DNA from 2 places in the Virgibacillus kimchii genome. Region 2 is predicted to be linked to the other one. Evidence: riboswitches for the same ligand, from Rfam matches in the RefSeq annotation. Region 2 holds a riboswitch; the other holds the start of a gene.

Region 1 (4,217 bases), 1.9 Mb from region 2:
ACGTTAATTAACTTTCTTGGGAGCGGCATGATGTATATTACTAATCTGGTTATTGTTGGATTTATCGTGTTTTTAATTTCATTTGCCATTTATAAACTGGTAGGCCAGCGGGAATAAGAAATATTTTATCAAAGCTGAAGATACAGCAGAAGTGATCTTTGTATGGAGAAGCTGACGTCTGCCCATACTTGGAAATTCTTCTGGCATCATTTTAACAAATAAATTCCCAGTACCATTAAATTACTGGGTTTTACAACGCAGATATTCTTTATTTAAAACAAAAAAAGAAGTAATTACTTGTTACCTTGTTTAAAAAGGTGGGTAATTACTTCTTTTCAGGTTGAAAAACACTATTACTTAAATCTCTTTCAAAACATTACACATTTCTACAGCCGCAGCTGCAGCTTCTGCACCTTTATTGCCTGCTTTTGTACCAGCTCGTTCCACTGCCTGCTCAATTGTTTCTGTCGTAAGCACACCAAATATAACCGGTTTGCCACTTTCCAGGGATGCATTCGCAACTCCTTTTGACACCTCACTGCATACATAGTCATAATGTGTTGTAGCACCTCTGATCACCGTACCAAGCGTAATAACAGCATCATATTCTTCCTTCATTGCCAGTGTTTGAGCAGCCAGCGGTATCTCAAATGCACCCGGCACCCAAACAACATCCATCTGCTCCTCTTTTACCCCATGCCGCTTTAATGTGTCCTGCGCACCTGTTAACAGATTTTGCGTAATGAACTCATTAAACCGGCTGACAACTACTCCTATTTGCAGGTCCGTTCCTACCAAACTACCTTGAATTACTTTACCCATGGATGTCTACTCCTTTCACAGAATGTATATCATCAGATTTTCTCTATATACTGCATCTTTTCCCGATGTGCAATTAAATCTTCAATGCTAATTAATTTTAAATTAAAAGCCGCAGCCATTTCTTTTAAGTCGGGAACTCTTGCCATTGTTCCGTCATCTTTAATGATCTCGCATATAACCCCTGAAGGAAACGATCCGGAAAGTACGGCTAAATCGACTGCTGCCTCCGTATGCCCGGGGCGTGCCAGCACCCCACCATCTTTAGCAATTAGCGGAAATACATGGCCAGGCCTTTTAAAATCTTCAGGCTTTGCATCAGCACGTGTTATAGCCTTTATTGTTTCGGCTCTTTCCCATGCACTAATTCCGGTAGTCGTGTTTATGTGGTCCACACTTACCGTAAAAGCTGTACCCAATGGATCTGTATTTTTCTTTTCCATCATAGGAAAATCCATCTTTTCACCTAATGCTTTTGTTATCGGCATACAAACAAGCCCTTTTCCATGAGTTATCATGAAATTAATTAATTCCGGTGTCGCTTTTTCGGATAATGCAAGCAAATCCCCCTCATTTTCTCTGTCTTCATCATCCACCACAATAATCGGTTTTCCTTTTTTCAAATCAGTGATTGCTTCCGGAATCGTATGAAACATTTCTATTAAACTCCTCTCATGCTGGTTGAATTTTACCACTCAATACGAATAACCAGCTTATTTCCCGGGGTGGTGTTTAAGCATATTTTGAACATATTTCCCCAGCATGTCATATTCCAGATTTACAAGATCCCCAACTTCTTTATTTCCCATTATCGTATTATCGAAGGTGTGGGGAATTAATGAGATGGTAAAAATATTATTCTCCACGTTAAATATAGTCAAACTAATACCGTCCACTGTAATCGACCCTTTTTTCAGCAGCAATTCCGAAAAATTTTCCGTCGTTTCAATATCATAATAAACAGCATTTTTCGCTCGTTCTTTTCTTATAATCGTTCCGGCTTCATCTATATGGCCGGAAACAACATGACCGCCAAACCGGTCATTTGCTTTCATAGCGCGTTCCAAGTTTACTCCTGAACCTCTGTCCAGGTTGTTTAAGGAAGTTGAGCTCATCGTTTCCGGCATGACATCAACCTGAAAAACTTCTGTAGAAAAGTCTGTTACCGTCAGACAGATGCCATTCACAGCGATACTGTCTCCCACTTTTACATCTTCCAGTACTTTTGCTGCGCTGATTAATAACTTGACCGAGTTTTCCTCTGTTTTTTCCAATTCTTTTATAGTTCCCTGTTCCTCAACAATTCCTGTGAACACAGTTACCCCTCCCGCAAATGTATATATGCATTCCTTCCTCCTACTTCGTTTTAGCAACAAAAAAACCTCTGAATTCACTTCAGAGGCTGTTAGGTACGAATTTAAGATAATAAGCACAATATATAAAATACATAAAACAGGTACACGGATACACTGAAACAACAAAAGGATACAGAAAAATAACCCTCTTGTAAACGCAACAAGTGTAACTGTCAGCACCAATCCATGCTTACTCATCTAAAATTCCTTCTCCCATCCAGACTTTAACTGTCGGTCCCGGATTTTCACCAGGTCCACCGCTTGGTTATATAACCTCACGGGTCACGGACTTAGAAGCAGCTGATGCTTCATCACCGTCGGTTGGGAATTTCACCCGACCCCGAAGGAATACTTTAAAATATTTAGTTTTCAGTATTAATATAGCATTGTTTTTTTAAAGAAACAAGAGGAGAAATTTTACTGGCAGTATCTATTCTGGAATTGCTCATTAAATGAGGTTCTGGCGCAGATCAGTTTATATACATTACTTATGGATAAGGATGTATCAGCTTTTTTACTTTAGTTGCGAGGTAAAAAGAATTACGAATCAGTAATTATCAACGGCGGAATAATAGGATGTTCGATATTGGAGTGATCTATCATGAGCGGTTTAAAAGTTATGTTTAAACCTTTATCTGTGTTTAAAAAAAGAAAAGGCTGTCCCTATGTTTGAGACAGCCGAATGTATGCCAGCATAAGAATTCCTGGGGTGAAATTCTTTTCACTTTTTATTTAGCACTGCTGTAGGATGGAGCTCCCTCCCTCACAGCAATATATTCAGGACGGGGCTTGCCGCCTGAAAATGGTTCAACCAGCTGATTTTCCACGCTATTGTATACCATAAACAAATTATTACGCGGATATGGTGTCATATTACTCGTCGAACCATGCATCGTATTGGACTCGAATAAAGTGATCGAACCCGCTTTTCCGGTTGGTACCGAAATACCTCCGCCTTGTTCGGCTAGCCAACGCAGGCTGTCATTATCCGGGACACCAAGCTTTTGCTTTTGCAATGATTTTTTATAGTTATCATCCGGCGTTTCTCCTATGCAACTAATATAATAATTTTGGGACCCGGGTATAAGCATCAGCGGTCCGTTATATGTGTAATTATCAGATAGTGCAATAGAAAGGCTGACTGCTCTCATTCGCGGCATACCATCTTCTACATGCCATGTTTCAAAGTCGGAATGCCAGTCAAATTCTTTCCCTTTAAAGCCGGGTTTGTAGTTAATTCGGGATTGATGGATATATACATCACTTCCCAGCAGATGATTTACTATGTCTAATATACGTTGGTCATTTGCTACATCTTTGAAATAATTATCATCTTTATGCACATGGAATATGGAACGGATATCTTCACTTTCCGGCTCGCGGATCACTTTGTCGGAATTCACATCCTCATTTGCATCCTGCAATTCAAAAATAGCTTTCTGCAGATCTGCAACTTCTTCTTCCGGAAAGAAGTTTTCAATTTGCAAAAAACCATTCTTTTCATAGAAGTCTAACTGTGCTGTAGTAATGGGCGCCTGATTATCCTTAGATCTTTCCGTATGAACAACAGGGTCCTTTCTTTCCAAAATTTTTGGTGTATCCCCTTTTCTTGAAGGATAAAGGTCTTTCATAATTTCGAACACTCCCTCGTCGAAAATTTTTCTTGGCAATTTGCCTGCATAAAATAATCCTCTTATACTGACATACCAATTGAAGATACCCCATATAACAATACGTACCCTGTTATTTATTAATTAAACACCTAAAATAGAAAAGTTTTAAAATTATAGGAAATTTTACCGCCTTACCATTACTAAATGTGTTATAGCATTAAATTAAAAAAACGCTCCATCCCTTAAAGGACAAGCGTTTACCTGAGAGCTTCCAGCCGGACTTGAACCGACGACCCCTTCCTTACCATGGAAGTGCTCTACCTGCTGAGCTATGGAAGCATTATATTTAAACATAAAAATGGCTCCACAGGTAGGATTCGAACCTACGACCGATCGGTTAACAGCCGATTGCTCTACCACTGAGCTACTG
Region 2 (4,217 bases):
AAGTGATAGCCAGAGGGTATCATTACGGGGAAAAAGAAATTACGATTGATGAGGAAACAACAGAAATAAATATAGCGTTGGATCCATTTTACAGTTATGAATATGAGGAAATCGGATATGATGACGGTTCCGGGGAGATCGGGCGGACATTTTATGATATCGGGAACCGGGCAGCCGTAAAAATATCTTTGCCCGAGGACAGAGATCAAGCGCTCATTACGGATGGTGTTTTCCAATTTGAAAATGAACACCTTCCAAGGCCCGGTCCAGGCAGTACTGAATTTGCTGTAGAAATATGGGATGCAACCGGTGAGGATGGATTGCCGGGAGAAAAACTTGCCGGACCCTTTGAGGCAGAAGCAATAAGGGATATTACAGAATGGACAGTCATTGATTTGCGGGATGAAAACATTATTGTCGATGATGATTTTTATATCGTTTATGTACAAACAAGAGCAGATCAATATTCGCCTGCGCTGGCTAGTGATGTGGATGGTGATTATGCAGGAAGAAGTTATGAAAATATAACCGGGCTTTGGAGACAGGCTAATGAGATAGAAGGGAACTATATGATTCGTGCCCGGGTAGCATATGAGGTGGAAGATCCTGTTATAACTTCTCCGTCAGCGGACTTTATAACGACGGAAACGGATATTAGCATTGAGGGAACTGCTTCTCCTGAAACGACGATCCAGTTATTGAATAACGAAGAAGAAGTGGATAGCGCTGTTGTTGATGAGGATGGAACATTTGAATTCCAGACAGCATTATCTGAAGGGGAAAATGACTATCGAGTTGTTTCTATAGTTGAAGGTGAATCCACCAAACAATCCGAACCTGTTACCGTCACGCTCGATACCGAAGCACCGGAACTGACGATTGCCAGTCCGGAAGATGGTGAAATGACCAATCGTGAAACAGCGACGGTGGAAGGAACGGTATGGGATGCCAACCTTGATACAGTTACTGTCAACGGACAGGAGACAGCAGTGACGGATGGAGCGTTTTCGCATCGCATACTGCTGGATGAGGGCGAAAATGTCATTGAGGTTGTGGCGACGGATTTGGCAGGCAATATAATGGAGGAAACAATTACCATCTATGCCAAATATACTGCACCGGAAATAATGAATTTGACGCCGACAGAAGACCAGCACCTGGAGACAGGTCAATCGGTAAAAATTGAATTTGAAAGTGAGCCGGGATTACGTACCAGCTTTATGATCCACATGCCGCTGACCGACTTCGGCATGCAGATGGCCAATGCTACCGAATTGCCGATGATGGAAACAACGCCAGGAAATTATGTGGGATACTATACAGTCCCGCGCAGCACTTATGCAGACGGAGCGGTAATTGAAGTTAAAGCTATAGATGAATTCAGAAACGAAACAAGACAGCAGGCAGAAGGAAGATTGTTTATAAACCTGGAATAATAGAGGGATGTGTTGAAAAACTTTTCCCTTGAAATCAGAATAATATTATGTATAATGAAGATAAGTAAATTAAATATTCGATTCCAATCTTCGGGGCAGGGTGAAATTCCCGACCGACGGTAAGGAGCTGCATGGCTCTAAGTCCGTGACCCGTGAAAGCTTGCATGCTTGAACGGTGGATCCGGTGTAAGTCCGGAACCGACAGTTATAGTCTGGATGGGAGAAGATGTTGAGCCAATCGGTGCATTTTTGTGTACCCGGTTTTCCATTGACGTATTATTCCCTAAAGCCCCCTATGGCTTTAGGGTTTTTATGTTTTAATGGAGTGAAAGGCTTTTCCTTCATCACGAGATCGGAATCGAAAAAGATGGAGGAGAAAGATTATGAAAAACAGAAATCTATTAAAACTTATTATTCTGGCATTACTGGGAACAATATCTCTCGTACTATTTTTCTTTAATTTTCCGCTGCCGTTTTTGCCGCCGTATTTGAAAATTGACTTTAGCGATATACCTGCACTGATGGCATCCCTTATATTCTCGCCGATGGCCGGTGTAATCGTAGTTGGAATCAAAAATCTGCTTTATATGGCAATTGGCGGTGGCGAACCGGTTGGCGTCATATCCAACTTCCTGGCGGGAGTTATGTTTGTCGTACCTGTAGCACTTCTTTACCATAAATTCAGAAAAGGCGTAAAGAGCGTCGTTTCAGGTCTGATTGTTGGTACGATCGTGATGGCGATAGGGATGAGTATACTAAACTATCTTATTATTTTACCAGTCTATGCATGGTTTATGGGAATGGAAGAAATGCATATTACGAGTGTGAAATTTTATGCTGTACTGTACGGTATCCTTCCATTTAATATTATAAAAGGTATTATCGTCGGGTTAATGTTCATTCCATTGTTTATAAGAATGCGGCGTTGGATTGAGCAAAAGAGCGTTGAAATTGCTTAACAAAATCATAAAATAGCAGAAGCCGGTCTCAGAAGAGGCTGGCTTTTTTGTCATATTATGTTGTATTTTATTTTGCTATTTTAGAGCGGTGGTGTATACTTTAATTAGCGTAAAAATTAAATAATGACTAAGAATAAGGTGTCTTTTAAAAACAAGACTTAAAAGGGAAGTTTGGTGAAAATCCAACATGGTCCCGCCACTGTAATTGGTAAAAAGATTGTAAAAATCCACTGTACCTCGTGTACGGGAAGGAACAATCCATATAGCCATAAGTCAGGAGACCTGCCTTGTTCCAGCGCCATTTAGACCTACGCGGATAGGGAGGTGTGTGAAAAGATAAACGAGGAGTCTTTGTGGATTCCTATTATACTTATTCAGCATCTCTGTTTTAAGAGATGTTTTTTTAATGGGCAAAAACCCATGAGCGAATCAGGAAAAGAACTCAAAAATAGGGGGATTAAAAATTGAGAAAATTGCATGTGTTATTATTCACCACCCTGCTTCTGGCTGGGGTTCTGGCCGGATGTGGCGAAGATACAGAGAATGAAGAAACAGAAAATAATGAAGCAGAATCAGAACAGACCGAACAGCCGGAAAGTGAGGCAGAGGAATTTCCTGTAACGATAGAAGGAAGTGATGGAGAGCAAGTCACCATTGAAGAAGCACCGGAAGCTATCGTTTCACTGATCCCAAGCAACACGGAAATCGCATTTGCACTTGGACTTGGTGACAGAATAGTTGGTGTCTCCGACTATGATAATTATCCGGAAGAAACATTGGAAATAGATAAAATTGGCGGTTTGGAATTGAATTTAGAATTGATACTTTCGCTGGAACCGGACTTAATATTAGCTCATCCCGGAAATACACCGGAGGGTATTGATCAGTTAAGGGAATCCGGTTTGAATGTATTAATGGTCAATGACGCAGCTGATTTTGACGGTGTCTATGAATCAATTGAAATGATAGCTGAAGCTACAGGAACAAGAGAAGAGGCTGAGGAAATAATTGCTGCCATGCAGGATACATTTTCGAAACTGGAAGAAAAAGCAGCGGAAATTGCTGAAGAAGAAGTAAAAAGTATATACATTGAAATTTCTCCGGAGCCGGAAATATATAGCCCGGGAAATCATACCTTTGAGAATCAAATTTTAACGATGATCAATGCGGAGAACATTGCAGCCGACCAGGACGGCTGGGTGGAGTTAAGTGAGGAAACAATTGTAGATCAAAACCCTGATGTCATCATATTGACCTATGATTATATAGAAGATCCGGTGGGGCAACTGATGGACCGGGATGCATGGCAGGAGATCGCAGCAGTTCAACATGAGCAGGTAATTCAAGTGGATACTGATCTGATCAGCCGTCCGGGACCTCGTCTGGCAGAAGGAGCGGATACGCTTGCAAAATTCATCTATCCGGAAGTTTTCGAAGACTAGTAAATTATTTCCATATGTTTTTCTCGCTGTTTTGGCAATCTTGACGATTTTATTGGGAACATCAATGGGAACAGTTTCTGTCCCCTTCTCCACGATTATCCATATTGCAGCAGCAAACATCCTTCCTGGGGTATCGGGAGAATCTATAGATGCTACACATGCCAATATTGTATGGAATATCCGTCTGCCAAGAGTAATGCTTTCCGGACTGGTCGGCGCCTCCCTTGCCATTGCAGGGGCGGCCTTCCAGGGGCTGCTGCGCAACCCGCTTGCAGATCCCTACACACTGGGTGTATCCTCCGGGGCTTCCCTTGGGGCCGTCGTAACCATCTTTTTCGGCCTGTCATTGCCGCTCCTTGGAGCATTTACATTGCCAGTAC

Evidence for each region. Region 2 has a riboswitch for FMN ahead of ACZ42C_RS07725 (ECF transporter S component). Riboswitches for the same ligand answer to the same signal wherever they lie in the genome.
Region 1: another riboswitch for FMN. It lies ahead of ribE (riboflavin synthase); the one in region 2 lies ahead of ACZ42C_RS07725 (ECF transporter S component).

What each region holds. Positions count from the first base shown of each region.
Region 1 is NZ_AP043951.1:3,370,220-3,374,436, reverse strand. It holds gene ACZ42C_RS16285 (YwaF family protein) at 1-117, shown strand, start outside; gene ribH (6,7-dimethyl-8-ribityllumazine synthase) at 358-822, opposite strand; partial or broken gene ribB (3,4-dihydroxy-2-butanone-4-phosphate synthase) at 861-1,475, opposite strand; gene ribE (riboflavin synthase) at 1,533-2,135, opposite strand; FMN riboswitch at 2,376-2,526, opposite strand; gene thpD (ectoine hydroxylase) at 2,903-3,805, opposite strand; tRNA gene ACZ42C_RS16260 (tRNA-Thr) at 4,054-4,126, opposite strand; tRNA gene ACZ42C_RS16255 (tRNA-Asn) at 4,147-4,217, opposite strand, start outside.
Region 2 is NZ_AP043951.1:1,506,555-1,510,771, reverse strand. It holds gene ACZ42C_RS07730 (S8 family serine peptidase) at 1-1,436, shown strand, start outside; FMN riboswitch at 1,519-1,668, shown strand; gene ACZ42C_RS07725 (ECF transporter S component) at 1,820-2,395, shown strand; cobalamin riboswitch at 2,515-2,699, shown strand; gene ACZ42C_RS07720 (ABC transporter substrate-binding protein) at 2,860-3,837, shown strand; gene ACZ42C_RS07715 (FecCD family ABC transporter permease) at 3,800-4,217, shown strand, end outside.